Regions from separate parts of the Streptococcus sp. NPS 308 genome, predicted to be linked through region 1. Evidence: predicted binding sites of a transcription regulator. Region 1 holds the regulator's gene; the other holds the start of a gene.
What was found. The regulator Rex, encoded in region 1, represses fermentation and respiration genes when NADH is low (regulators of the CRP and FNR family bind a similar motif). The targets are predictions, from matches to a motif close to TTGTGAANTANTTCACAA.
Positions count from the first base shown of each region.

Region 2: a site for Rex is predicted at 3,402-3,419, ahead of adhE (bifunctional acetaldehyde-CoA/alcohol dehydrogenase). Genes of this name have one in related genera too.

Region 1 covers NZ_AP017652.1:913,026-920,668, forward strand. The annotation lists gene SNAG_RS04820 (formate--tetrahydrofolate ligase) at 1-521, shown strand, start outside; gene pcrA (DNA helicase PcrA) at 724-3,012, shown strand; gene radC (RadC family protein) at 3,055-3,735, shown strand; gene SNAG_RS04835 (gamma-glutamyl-gamma-aminobutyrate hydrolase family protein) at 3,732-4,421, opposite strand; gene SNAG_RS04840 (redox-sensing transcriptional repressor Rex) at 4,437-5,078, opposite strand; gene SNAG_RS04845 (DUF4649 family protein) at 5,161-5,376, opposite strand; gene SNAG_RS04850 (DUF1831 domain-containing protein) at 5,383-5,730, opposite strand; gene SNAG_RS04855 (cysteine desulfurase family protein) at 5,735-6,850, opposite strand; gene SNAG_RS04860 (ribose-phosphate diphosphokinase) at 6,860-7,643, opposite strand, start outside.
Region 2 covers NZ_AP017652.1:214,768-222,410, forward strand. The annotation lists gene tkt (transketolase) at 1-1,816, shown strand, start outside; gene yajC (preprotein translocase subunit YajC) at 1,945-2,265, shown strand; gene SNAG_RS01255 (low molecular weight protein-tyrosine-phosphatase) at 2,314-2,757, shown strand; gene SNAG_RS01260 (MORN repeat-containing protein) at 2,744-3,157, shown strand; gene adhE (bifunctional acetaldehyde-CoA/alcohol dehydrogenase) at 3,454-6,105, shown strand; gene SNAG_RS01270 (helix-turn-helix domain-containing protein) at 6,230-7,150, shown strand; gene SNAG_RS01275 (helix-turn-helix domain-containing protein) at 7,283-7,643, shown strand, end outside.

The DNA.
Region 1 (7,643 bases):
ATACTGAAGCTGAAATCGCAGCCTTGAAAGAACTCTGTGCTTCTATTGATGTGCCAGTTGAACTAGCAAGTGTCTGGGCTGATGGCGCAGAAGGAGGAGTAGCGCTTGCTGAAACGGTTGTTAAGACTATCGTTGAAAACCCAGCTAACTATAAACGTTTGTATGACAATGACCTTTCTGTTCAAGAAAAGATTGAAAAGATTGTTACTGAAATCTACCGTGGTAGCAAAGTGAACTTTGAGAAGAAAGCTCAAACGCAAATTGCCCAAATCGTTCAAAATGGTTGGAATAAATTGCCAATCTGTATGGCTAAAACTCAGTACAGTTTCTCTGATAATCCAAATGCACTTGGAGCCCCAGAAAACTTTGAAATTACCATTCGTGAATTGGTACCAAAATTAGGTGCAGGCTTCATCGTTGCCTTAACTGGTGATGTCATGACCATGCCAGGACTTCCAAAACGACCAGCAGCTCTCAACATGGATGTTGAAAGTGACGGAACCGTTCTAGGATTGTTCTAAGATTTAGATGATATTAAAAGAGTTTGGAAATGCTATCCAAGCTCTTTTTCCTGTCAAAGAATAACCTCAATTTCATTTGAAAAATACATGTTTTGTAAGCACTGATGAAAATTTGGCTTATCAAAGTGTTCTCTGTAAAGTTTCTATTTTACCTGATTTCTGATATAATAGAAACATTGACTTCAAGAGTAAGGAAGAGAAGATGAACGCATTATTGAATGGAATGAATGACCGTCAGGCTGAGGCGGTGCAAACGACAGAAGGCCCCTTGTTAATCATGGCGGGGGCTGGCTCTGGAAAGACTCGTGTTTTGACCCACCGTATTGCTTATTTGATTGATGAAAAAATGGTCAATCCTTGGAATATCTTGGCCATTACCTTTACCAACAAGGCTGCGCGTGAGATGAAAGAGCGTGCTTATGGTCTTAATCCAGCTACTCAAGACTGTCTAATTGCGACTTTTCACTCCATGTGTGTTCGTATTCTGCGTCGTGATGCAGATCATATCGGCTACAATCGTAATTTCACTATTGTAGATCCTGGTGAACAGCGAACCCTCATGAAACGAATCCTCAAGCAATTAAACTTGGACCCTAAAAAATGGAATGAACGAACTATTTTGGGGACTATTTCCAATGCTAAGAATGACTTGATTGATGATGTGGCTTATGCTGCCCAAGCTGGAGATATGTACACGCAAATCGTGGCCCAGTGTTACACAGCCTATCAGAAAGAGCTTCGTCAGTCTGAGTCCCTTGACTTTGATGATTTAATCATGTTGACCCTGCGTCTTTTTGATCAAAATCCTGATGTCTTGACCTACTACCAGCAGAAGTTCCAATACATTCACGTGGATGAGTACCAAGATACCAACCATGCCCAGTACCAATTAGTCAAACTCTTGGCATCTCGCTTTAAAAATATCTGTGTAGTTGGAGATGCTGACCAGTCCATCTACGGTTGGCGTGGTGCGGATATGCAAAATATCTTAGATTTTGAGAAAGACTATCCCAAAGCCAAGGTTGTCTTGTTAGAAGAAAACTATCGCTCAACCAAAACCATTCTCCAAGCCGCCAATGATGTCATTAAAAATAATAAAAATCGTTGTCCTAAGAATCTCTGGACTCAGAATGCTGATGGGGAGCAGATTATTTACTATCGTGCAAATGACGAACAAGATGAGGCTGTTTTTGTAGCCAAAACCATTGATGAACTTGGTCGTAGCCAAAACTTTCTTCACAAAGACTTTGCAGTTCTTTATCGGACTAATGCGCAATCTCGTACTATTGAGGAGGCCCTCCTCAAGTCTAATATCCCTTATACTATGGTTGGTGGGACCAAGTTCTACAGTCGTAAGGAAATCCGTGACATTATCGCTTATCTTAACCTCATTGCCAATCTGAGTGACAATATCAGTTTTGAGCGCATTATCAACGAGCCGAAACGTGGAATTGGGCCAGGTACTGTTGAGAAAATTCGCGACTTTGCTAATATGCAAGATATGTCTATGCTGGATGCTTCAGCAAATATCATGTTATCTGGTATCAAGGGTAAGGCAGCCCAGTCTATCTGGGAGTTTGCCAATATGATTTTGGATTTGCGAGAGCAACTGGATCAATTAAGCATAACAGAGTTGGTTGAAGCAGTTCTTGAAAAAACAGGTTATGTCGAGATTCTTAATACCCAAGCAACCTTAGAAAGCAAGGCTCGGGTTGAGAATATCGAAGAGTTCCTATCTGTTACAAAGAATTTTGACGACAATCCTGATAGTCAAGAAGAAACAGGTTTGGATAAACTCAGTCGTTTCTTGAATGACTTAGCCTTGATTGCGGATACGGACTCTGGTAGTCAGGAAACATCGGAAGTGACCTTGATGACCTTGCATGCTGCTAAGGGGCTTGAGTTTCCAGTCGTCTTTATCATCGGGATGGAGGAAAATGTCTTTCCTCTTAGTCGAGCAGCTGAGGATCCTGATGAGCTGGAAGAAGAGCGCCGTTTGGCCTATGTCGGTATTACGCGTGCTGAAAAAATCCTCTATCTAACCAATGCCAACTCTCGATTACTGTTTGGGAAGACCAACTATAACCGTCCAACACGTTTCATCAATGAAATCAGTTCGGACTTACTTGAATATCAAGGCTTGGCTCGACCAGCTAACACCAGTTTCAAGGCTTCTTATAGCAGTGGTGGGATTGCTTTCGGTCAAGGTATGAGCTTAGCTCAGGCGCTTCAAGAACGGAAACGCAAGGCTGCACCAAGCTCTATCCAGTCAAGTAGTCTCCCGTTTGGACAATATACAGCTGGAAATAAAACTGATACGAGCGATACCAACTGGTCTATTGGTGACATTGCCCTTCACAAGAAATGGGGAGAAGGCACTGTTCTGGAGGTCTCAGGTAGTGGCGATACGCAGGAACTGAAAATCAATTTCCCAGAAGTGGGGCTGAAAAAACTCCTAGCCAGTGTTGCTCCAATTGAGAAAAAAATCTAATTTTCCATCCTTCTCACGAATAATAAAGTGAGGAGGATTTTTATGTACAGCATTTCATTCCAAGAAGATTCACTTTTGCCTAGAGAAAGACTGGTTAAAGAAGGAGTAGAGGCACTGAGCAATCAAGAATTGCTAGCTATACTACTCAGAACCGGAACGCGTAAGGCTAATGTTTTTGAAATTGCCCAAAAAGTGTTGAATAGTCTCAACAGTCTAACTGATTTGAAAAAAATGACCCTGCAGGAATTGCAGAGTCTGTCTGGTATTGGACGCATTAAAGCTATTGAACTACAAGCAGTGATTGAACTGGGGAATCGCATTCACAAGCATGAAACCCTTGAGATGGAAAGTATTCTCAGCAGTCAAAAGCTAGCTAAAAAAATGCAACAGGAACTTGGCGAAAAAAAACAAGAGCACCTAGTGGCGCTCTATCTCAATACTCAAAATCAAATCATTCATCAGCAGACTATCTTTATCGGATCGGCGACACGTAGCATTGCTGAACCGAGGGAAATCCTTCACTATGCCATCAAGCATATGGCGACTTCTGTTATTTTAGTCCACAATCATCCTTCAGGTGCAGTAGCACCTAGCCGAAATGATGATCATGTAACCAAGTTAGTCAAGGAAGCCTGTGAACTAATGGGACTGGTGTTTCTGGATCATCTGATTGTCTCTCACTCTGATTACTTTAGTTACCGTGAAAAGACTGATCTGATTTAAAGTTCATTAACAACATAGTCAAATAGTGTTTTATCCTTGGGGCGATTTTCAAATAGAAATTCTGGATGCCATTGGACGCCGAGAAATGGGATGTCATCTGTTGTTACGACTGCCTCGATAATCCTATCCTTGGGATCATAGGCCACAACCTTTAAATTTGGAGCCAAATTCTTGATACTCTGATGGTGGAAGGAGTTAATATGAGAGATTTCTCCGTAAATTTCTCTGAGAACAGTATCTGGTTCGGTAAGAAGTCGCTGGGTAGTGTATTCGGCTGAACAATCCTGCCAGTGGTCTTCGATATCTTGATGAAGTGTGCCTCCCATGGCAACATTAAAAAGCTGGGTACCACGACAAACAGAAAAAATCGGTTTTTTCTGCTGGATAGCTTCTTTGATAAGAGCTAGTTCAAAGATATCCCTTTGTAAATGGTAGTCATCGCTGTCAATTATTTTTGTCTCACCATAGAATTTTGGATCGACATTTTGCCCACCAGTTAGGATGAGTTTATCAATCATACTGATATAGTAATGTGCCATTTCTTGGTCACCAATCGGAAGGATAATGGGAATTCCGCCAGCGTCCTTGACTCCTTCAACAAAGCCTTTTGCTGCATAGCTCATCATGATGTCATCATCTGGATGAGCTTTTTCATTTCCTGTAATCCCAATAACTGGTTTATTCATAAATGCTTTCGCTTTCTAATCCTCTTTTCGCATAAAATAGAGGAGAGTTTGGAGTTCACTTGTCAAATCAACGTACTGAACGACCACATCTTTTGGAAGGTGCAGGTGGACAGGAGAAAAACTGAGAATACCTTTTACACCAGCATCAACCAAGAGGTTGGCTACTTCTTGAGATTTGACACTTGGAACAGTTAGGATAGCAGTTTTAACGTCTGCGTCCTTAATCTTTTCCTTGATTTGAGATATACCATAGATGGGAATCCCATCAGCAGTCTCAGTACCAACTTCAGGATGGTCATCCAGGTCAAAGGCCATGATAATCTTCATTTTGTTGCGCTCGTGGAAGCGGTAGTGGAGAAGGGCATGCCCCATATTACCAATCCCAACCAACATAACATTGGTGATGGAGTTATCATTTAGGAGGTCAGCAAAAAACGTCATGAGTTTTTTAACATCATAACCAAATCCACGTCTTCCTAGTTCACCAAAGTAGGAAAAATCACGACGGACGGTCGCCGAATCGATACCGATAGCCTCTGCAATTTGTTTAGAGTTGGCACGTTCGATTTTTTCTGCATGAAATCTCTTGAAAATTCGATAGTAAAGTGAGAGTCTTTTTGCTGTTGCTTTTGGAATAGCAGACTGTTTTTCTTTCACAAAATCACAACCTTTCTATTCTTCTATTTTATAGAATCATTGTGAAAAAATCAACAAAAATAAGAAAAAACTAAGAAAATTCTTAGTTTTTATCTAAAAAATGAACTTGTGATAGAAATCGATAGAGATCTCCGACTAAACCTTGGTAGATTACTTTATCATGAAAGGTTAAAGAGGTTACCAGAAATGTATCTGGTAGCGTTACGCATCCTGATAGGGATAACATGAGCTCATCGTAGTCAGTGTATTCAAGTATGCGCTCAATTTGGTAACTATCTAGGTAGGTGAGACGATACATGAGGCCTTATCTTTCCTCTTTAGTGAAAATCCCACGTTCTACAAGACTATCCATGAGGAAGTAGAATTTTTCTTGGTGGATATGGTGATCATCTGATTTAAAGATATCTACCAATCGAAGACCGGACTTATCAGTAATATTGAGTTTAACACCTGTAAGGTCTTTATTGATGATGATTTTTAGTTTGAAACCTTCACCACTATTAGGTACTTTCTCAAGTAGACGAGTCAGTTCGTAGTTTCCTACTTTTGTTTCAAAGAAAGTATTGTCTTTCAGTGTGAACTTTTTAACAGTTGGACTAAGTGTATAGTTGTAGCGACAGTTTTGTAGTTTAATGGTTTTTTCGAATGCCATTAGTTTAATCTCCAATAATATTTTTTAAGGTTTGTGCGAGTTGTTTCAGTTCTTCCTCAGTATTGAGAGGAGAGAGACTGATACGGACAGATTCTTTTAAACGAGGCGAATCGGGTCCATAGAAAGCTTCGAGTACATGACTGGTTTGCACAATACCAGCAGTACAAGCGGAACCAGTAGAAATTGAAATTCCCTCAAGGTCTAACCGAAGTAAAAGCAAATCATTTTTCTGACCAGGAAAACCGATATTTAAAACATAAGGCAGTTGGTTGCGACTTTCATTGAGATAGTAGTCTAAATCGGCAATCTCTTCTAGAAAAACCGTTTTAAGGGAACTTAGTTTTTGGTAATGTTCAACTTGATAATCCAGATCTTCTTTGAGAGCAGCAACCATACCTACAATGGCTGCAAGGTTTTCTGTTCCAGCCCGTTTTTTTTGCTCTTGGTCCCCACCGTGAAGGTAGGAATCAAAGTCCATAGATGAAGCGTAGAGGAAACCAACTCCTTTTGGACCATGGAACTTGTGAGCAGAAGCGCTAAGGAAATCAATTCCTAATTCTTCGGGATGAATAGGAATCTTCCCGATGGCTTGTACAGCATCTACATGATAAGCAGCAGGATGGTCTTTTAAAATATGTCCAATATCAACAATAGGCAAGAGACTCCCTGTTTCATTATTAGCATACATAGTTGAAACGAGGATGGTATCGTCACGTAAAGCTTCTTGAATCTGTTGGGCAGTGATTTCTTGATTTTCTGGTTGGATGATGGTCGCTTCAAAGCCAAAATGTTGAACCAGATAATCAATGGTCTCAAGGACAGAATGGTGTTCAATAGCTGTAGTGATAATATGTTTGCCACGTTCCTGATGACGGAGACAATAGCCAATGATAGCTGTATTGTTACTTTCTGTACCACCAGACGTGAAAAAGATATGTTGAGGTTTGGTTCCAAGTAAGTGAGCCAAGTCCTGACGAGCTTCACGGAGCAGTTTACCAGCATAACGACCATGACTGTGAATACTTGAAGGATTACCATGGGTTTCTTGCATAACCTTGGTCATTTCTGCGATAGCTACAGCTGACATAGGTGTAGTTGCAGCATTGTCCAAATAAATCAAAGAATCACCTTATTTCTTTTTGTTGTAGGCAAAGAGTGGGCTAACTGGTTTTCTTTCATGAATACGGATGATAGCATCACCGAGCAATTCGCTAGCAGTAATGTAACATACATTTTTAGGAGTTCTTTCTTTTGTTGCTACAGAGTCCGTTACAAGGATTTCTTTAATGTTAGTTGCGTCTAGAAGTTCAGCAGCACCTTCTACAAAGAGGCCGTGACTAGAGACCGCATAGATTTCAGTTGCCCCTTCGCGTTCAACGATTTTTGCTGCTTCAGAGAAAGTACGACCAGTATTTAGGATATCGTCAATCAGGATGGCTTTCTTACCTTCAACATCCCCAATGATATAGCCCTCACTTCGTTCTGAGTCATCTTGAGCATAGTCAATGATAGCGATTGGAGCATCCAAGTATTCAGCTAAGCTACGAGCGCGTTTAACACCAGAGTTTTTTGGACTAACCACAACGACATCAGAACCAAGAAGACCTTTGTCACAGTAGTGTTTAGCAAATAGAGGAATTGTATAAAGATTGTCCACAGGAATGTCGAAGAAACCTTGTACCTGTACAGCATGGAGATCGAGAGTTAGAACACGATCAACCCCAGCTTTTACCAACATATTTGAAACCAATTTAGCTGTCAGTGGTTCACGGGAAGAAGCGATGCGATCCTGACGCGCATAGCCAAAGTAAGGAAGTACGACGTTGATACTATGAGCACTGGCGCGAACACAGGCATCAACCATAATCAATAATTCCATCAAGTGGTTGCTAACTGGGTAGCTTGTTGATTGA
Region 2 (7,643 bases), 700 kb from region 1:
CCGTGATCGCTTTATCCTCTCAGCAGGTCACGGTTCTATGCTTCTCTATGCCCTTCTTCACCTTTCTGGTTTTGAAGATGTTAGCATGGATGAGGTCAAGAACTTCCGTCAATGGGGTTCCAAAACACCAGGTCACCCAGAATTTGGCCATACTGCAGGGGTTGATGCTACAACTGGTCCTCTAGGACAAGGGATTTCGACTGCCACTGGTTTTGCCCAAGCAGAACGATTCCTTGCAGCGAAGTATAACCGCGAGGGCTTCAATATCTTTGACCACTATACTTATGTGATCTGTGGTGACGGAGATTTGATGGAAGGTGTTTCAAGCGAGGCAGCTTCATACGCAGGTTTGCAAAAACTCGACAAGTTGGTTGTTCTTTATGATTCAAATGACATTAACTTGGATGGTGAAACAAAGGATTCCTTTACTGAAAGTGTTCGTGACCGCTACAATGCCTACGGTTGGCATACAGCCTTGGTTGAAGATGGAACAGACTTGGAAGCAATCCATGCTGCTATCGAAGCAGCTAAAGCTTCAGGAAAACCATCTTTGATTGAAGTGAAGACTGTTATTGGATACGGTTCTCCAAATAAACAAGGAACGAATGCGGTACACGGTGCTCCTCTTGGAGCAGATGAAACTGTGGCTACTCGCCAAGCTCTCGGTTGGGACTATGAACCATTTGAAATCCCAGAGCAAGTTTACGCTGATTTCAAAGAAAATGTTGCAGATCGTGGCGCATCAGCTTATCAAGCTTGGACAAAACTAGTTGCTGATTATAAAGAAGCTCATCCCGAACTGGCTGCAGAAGTCGAAGCCATCATCGACGGACGCGACCCAGTTGAGGTAACTCCAGCAGACTTCCCAGCCTTAGAAAACGGCTTCTCTCAAGCAACTCGTAATTCAAGCCAAGATGCTTTGAATGTTGTAGCTGCCAAGTTACCAACTTTCTTAGGTGGATCCGCTGACCTCGCTCACTCAAACATGACTTATATCAAGACTGACGGACTTCAAGATGATGCCAATCGCTTGAACCGCAACATTCAGTTTGGTGTTCGTGAATTTGCAATGGGAACGATTTTGAACGGGATGGCCCTTCATGGTGGACTTCGTGTATACGGTGGTACTTTCTTTGTCTTCTCTGACTATGTGAAAGCAGCTGTCCGTTTGTCAGCATTGCAAGGACTTCCTGTGACTTATGTCTTCACCCATGACTCTATTGCGGTTGGTGAAGATGGTCCAACTCATGAACCAGTTGAACACCTAGCAGGTCTTCGTGCTATGCCAAATCTCAATGTTTTCCGCCCAGCAGATGCGCGTGAAACTCAAGCAGCTTGGTACCTTGCAGTGACAAGCGAAAAGACACCAACTGCCCTTGTCTTGACACGTCAAAACTTGACTGTTGAAGAGGGAACAGACTTTGGCAAGGTTGCTAAAGGTGCCTATGTTGTCTATGAAAATGCAGCTGACTTTGACACTATCTTGATTGCAACAGGTTCTGAGGTAAATCTCGCTGTCGCAGCTGCCAAAGAATTGGCTGGTCAAGGTGCAAAAGTCCGCGTAGTCAGCATGCCATCTACAGATGTCTTTGACGCACAAGACGCAGCTTATAAAGAAGAAATCCTTCCAAATGCAGTTCGTCGTCGCGTTGCAGTCGAAATGGGAGCAACCCAAAACTGGTACAAATATGTTGGTCTTGATGGAGCAGTTCTCGGTATTGATACCTTTGGAGCATCTGCCCCAGCACCAAAAGTATTGGCAGAGTATGGATTTACAGTTGAGAATCTAGTCAAAGTCGTTCAAAACTTGAAATAATCGCAGAAATCAGAGTGAAAACTCTGATTTTTTATAACCATAAAAACAAGGCACAACCTTGTAAAAGTAGCTGAAATTTGATATAGTAGTCCTATGTAAAATACAAAGGAGAAAATACTATGGAAAATATTAGTCCAAATTTAACATTTGTGATCATGCTTGTAGGTATGTTTGCCTTGATGTTCTTTATGCAACGTTCTCAAAAGAAACAAGCACAAAAGCGTATGGAAAGCTTGAACAAGCTTCAAAAAGGCTATGAAGTGATCACAATCGGTGGACTCTACGGAACAGTGGATGAAGTAGATACTGAGAAACGAACAATCGTACTGGACGTAGATGGTGTTTATTTGACTTTTGAATTAGCTGCTATCAAGACAGTGTTGCCCCTCAAAGAAGCTGTGACACCAGAAGGAGCAGTTATCGACGAAAGTGGAGCAATCGAAGAATAAAACGGGATCCTATCACTCCCGTTTTTCTATGATATGAGAGGAAAAGGGATGAAAAAAATAGTATTTGTGTGCTTAGGAAATATCTGTCGCAGTCCTATGGCAGAGTTTGTGATGAAGTCCATGACGAGTGATTATCAAGTTGAGAGTCGTGCAACTTCGTCTTGGGAACATGGCAATCCGATTCATAAGGGAACGCAAGGGATTTTCCAGCAGTATCAGATTCCTTATGACAAAGACAAAACATCGCTTCAGATTGGCAGAGAAGACTTTGAGTCGTTTGATTATATTATCGGTATGGATGCTTCAAACGTTGCAGATTTGCGTCAAATGTGTCCTCAGGAACAAGAGCACAAGATTTATGCTTTTGCATCTGAAAGTGTTCCAGATCCATGGTACACAGGAGATTTTGAGGAAACCTATGCACGCATCACAAGTGGATGCCAAAGCTGGTTAGACCGTTTAGAAAATGAGAATGACAATGGAAAAGTTTAAAGAAATCTTCGAAAAATATCGAGTATATCTAACTCGCTCGCGTATAGAGATTGCAACCGTTCTTCTAATCGCTATCTGTGCCGTATCAGTTTTTCTACTAAACATACCAAAAAAAGGAGTACTGATACTTGACAATGGTGCGCTTGTTTATGATGGAACCTTGGTAAGAGGAAAGATGAATGGTCAGGGGACTATGACTTTTGAAAACGGGGACCAATACACAGGAGAGTTCAATAATGGGGCTTTCAATGGTAAAGGAACCTTCCAGTCCAAATCTGGCTGGAAATACGAAGGCGATTTTGTAAACGGCCAGGCCGAAGGTCAAGGGAAATTGACAACCGAGCAAGAAGTTGTCTATGAAGGAAGCTTTAAACAAGGCGTTTTCCAACAAAAACAATAACCTCCTGATTAGGGGGTATTCTTACAGACGAAAAAGAAAGCGCTTACCAGAATGCTTGTTAGAGAAGACCCCTCAATGTAGAAAAAGTTTGTGAAATAAAAATATTTTTATTCTAATTTCACAATCATTAGAGTAAAATCCCGTAGCACCGCGATATTGATAATAAATTCACAAATGAATAAAATTTCTTTGTGAAATCTACATGAAACTGTTTACAAAGTCTGAAAAAAGAGTTATAATAAACTTGTGAAAAAATTAACAAAGGGTTTAAATCCTTTAAGGCTATGGAGGAAAATATGGCTGATAAAAAAACTGTAACACCTGAGCAAAAACAACTCGCTGCTGAAAAGCATGTAGACGGACTAGTACAAAAAGCTTTGGTTGCGCTTGATGAAATGCGCAAGTTGAACCAAGAACAAGTTGACTACATCGTAGCGAAAGCTTCGGTTGCAGCTCTTGATGCGCACGGTATCCTAGCACAACACGCAATTGAAGAAACTGGTCGTGGTGTATTTGAAGATAAGGCGACAAAAAACCTTTTTGCCTGTGAACATGTTGTGAATAACATGCGCGGAGTTAAAACTGTCGGAGTTATCGAAGATGATCCCGTTACAGGATTGACTAAGATTGCAGAACCTGTCGGTGTTGTGTGTGGTGTCACTCCAACAACAAACCCAACATCAACAGCAATTTTCAAATCATTGATTGCTTTGAAAACACGTAATCCAATCGTGTTTGCCTTCCACCCATCAGCTCAAGAATCTTCTGCCCATGCAGCACAAATCGTTCGTGATGCGGCAATCGCAGCTGGAGCTCCTGAAAACTGTGTTCAATGGATTACAGAGCCATCTATGGAGGCAACTGGAGCGCTTATGAACCACGAAGGTATTGCGACTATCCTTGCAACTGGTGGTAATGCCATGGTTAAGGCTGCTTACTCATGTGGGAAGCCAGCTCTTGGGGTAGGTGCCGGAAACGTTCCAGCCTATGTAGAAAAATCTGCCGACCTTCGTCAAGCTGCCCATGACATCGTTATGTCTAAATCATTTGATAATGGTATGGTCTGTGCATCAGAGCAAGCGGTTATCATTGATAAAGAAGTGTATGACGAATTTGTAGAAGAATTCAAATCATACCACACTTACTTTGTAAACAAAAAAGAAAAAGCCCTTCTTGAAGAATTCTGTTTCGGTGTGAAAGCAAACAGCAAAAACTGTGCTGGTGCTAAACTAAATGCCAACATCGTTGGTAAACCAGCAACATGGATTGCAGAACAAGCAGGATTCAGCGTTCCAGAAGGAACAAACATCTTGGCTGCAGAATGTGCAGAAGTAGGACCAAAAGAACCATTGACTCGTGAGAAATTGTCACCAGTTATTGCTGTCCTAAAAGCTGAAGACACAGAAGATGGTCTTACAAAAGCTCGTCAAATGGTTGAGTTTAACGGACTTGGTCACTCAGCAGCTATCCATACAAAAGACGAAGAGCTTGCTAAACGCTTTGGTACAGAAATCAAAGCTATGCGTATTATCTGGAACTCTCCATCTACTTTCGGTGGTATTGGTGATGTTTACAATGCCTTCATCCCATCATTGACACTTGGATGTGGTTCATACGGACGCAACTCAGTTGGTGATAACGTGAGCGCTATTAACCTTCTAAACATCAAGAAAGTAGGGAAACGTAGAAATAATATGCAATGGTTTAAAGTTCCTTCAAAAATTTACTTCGAACGCAACTCTATCCAATATCTTCAAACATGTGAAGATATTGAGCGCGTTCTGATTGTTACAGACAAATCTATCGAAAAACTTGGCTTTGTTCAACGTGTTATTGATCAATTGAACGCACGTAGCAACCGTGTAACTATTCAAGTCTTCTCAGATGTTGAACCAGATCCAGACATCACAACTGTAGAACGTGGTGCTGAAGTGATGAAAGCATTTGAACCAGATACAATTATCGCTCTTGGTGGTGGTTCTCCAATGGACGCTGCGAAAGTGATGTGGCTCTTCTACGAACAACCAGAAATCGACTTCCGTGACTTGGTTCAAAAATTCATGGATATCCGTAAACGTGCCTTCCGCTTCCCATCACTTGGTAAGAAAGCGAAGTACATCGGTATCCCAACAACTTCAGGTACAGGTTCAGAAGTAACACCATTTGCCGTTATCTCTGACAAGAAAAACAACCGCAAATACCCATTGGCTGACTACTCATTGACACCAACGATTGCGATTGTTGATCCTGCTTTGGTTGAATCAGTTCCAGACTTCATCGCAGCTGACACTGGTATGGACGTCTTGACTCACGCTACTGAAGCTTACACTTCAAACTTTGCCAACGACTACACAGACGGTATTGCGCTTCAAACAATCAAACTTGTCTTTGAATGGTTGGAAAAATCTGTTAAGACAGCTGACCCAGAAGCACGTGAAAAAATGCATAATGCGTCTACAATGGCTGGTATGGCCTTCGCCAATGCCTTCCTTGGTATGAGCCACTCAATGGCCCACAAGATCGGTGGTGTTCACCATACTGTTCACGGACGTACAAACGCAATCTTGCTTCCATACGTTATCCGTTACAACGGAACTCGTCCATCTAAGACGACTACATGGCCTAAATACAACTACTGGAAAGCTGATGAGAAATTCCAAGACATCGCGAAAATGCTTGGCTTGCCTCACTCAACTCCAGAAGAAGCAGTTGAAGCATACGCTAAAGCTGTTTACGAACTTGGTGTTGCAGTAGGTATCAAGATGAACTTCAAGGATCAAGGGATTGATGAAAAAGCTTGGAAAGACAGCTTGCATGAAATTGCCTTGCTTGCTTATGAAGACCAATGTTCACCTGCTAACCCTCGCTTGCCAATGGTAGCTGACATGGAAGAAATCATGGCAGATGCTTACTATGGTTATGCAGAACGTCCAGGACGTCGTAAATAATCGTTTATCAGCCTAGAGACAGGAGAAATCCTGTCTCTTTTTTGTACATTTTTTTGAAAAATGGTATAATAAGCGTATATATTTATTTGAAAATCAAACATTTTTATGGCATTGTGAGGAAGACATGGGACAAGTGAATGAATTAGGAGAGAAGGTACGAATCCTTAGAGAGGAGAAAGGTCTTAGTCGTCCAGTTTTTTGTGGGGATGAGTCAGAATTGTCAGTCCGTCAGTTGGTCCGCATCGAAAAAGGAGAATTTCGTCCTACGATAAAAACACTAGAATATATAGCGAATACACTAGGTATTCCATCTTATGTCTTGATGCCAGACTATAAGGAATTACCCAAGCGTTACCAAGAATTAAAGTACTTTCTTCTTCATCATCCTGACTACGGCGACAAAGAGTTGCAGGAACAGAAGGAAGAATATTTTGATGAGATTTTTGAATATTTTTATGATGGTTTGCCACATGATGAGAAAGTGCTAGTGGATTGTCTTCAAGCTATAGATGCAGTGAGAGCGACTGGTAATTCCTTGTATGGTGATAGTGTGCTTGAGAATGGTTTACAAGATTTACTATCCAGAGATGTATATAAGGCTGAGGATTTATTGAAATTGAGGCTGTATTTTGTATGTAAGTTAATGGATGGTTTAAACGAGGGTGAGATAAAAAAGTCTGAGCATGAAACTATTCTTTATTTTCATGATAAATTAAGTTCTCAGGTTGATAAGATAGAGTTCGATTGTTTGGACTTACTTAGAGACTCCTTGTTAGCTTCTTTAACTTGTATAGAGATTATGGGGCTATTTCATTATTTTAAGAGAGCAGTTGAGACCTTAAATAGAATAGGACAGAAAACACGAGATTTTCAAAAACAACCGATTGTCTTGATGGTGGAGTGGAAATATTATATTCAGACGGATTATGAAACAGCCAAACAAAAGTATGAAGAAGCAAAAATGATGGCAAGGATGTTTGGCAATGAGAAGTTAATTGTTAGTTTAGATAATGAATGGGCCGAGGATCTAGAAAGATATCGTTAAAGGGTTTATAGGAGTGACATTTCTGTTATAGGGAATGTCTCTTTTTGTACATTTTTTGATAAAATGTTATAATAAATGCATATATTTGTTTGAGTATCAAAGTTTTTGGAATGATCCTAGAGGTAAAGAGAAGTGAATGAATTAGGAGAGAAGGTACGAATCCTTAGAGAGGAGAAAGGTCTTAGTCGTCCAGTTTTTTGTGGGGATGAGTCAGAGTTGTCCGTTCGTCAGTTGGTCCGCATTGAAAAAGGAGAATTTCGTCCTACGATAAAAACACTGGAATATATTGCGGATAGGCTAGGTATTCCATCGTATGTCTTGATGCCAGACTATAAGGAATTACCCAAGCGTTACCAAGAATTAAAGTACTTTCTTCTTCATCATCCTGACTATGGAGACAAAGAGTTGCAGGAACAAAAGGAAGAATATTTTGATGAGATTTTTGAGAGTTTTTATGATGATTTACCACGTGATGAGAAAGTGATAGTGGATT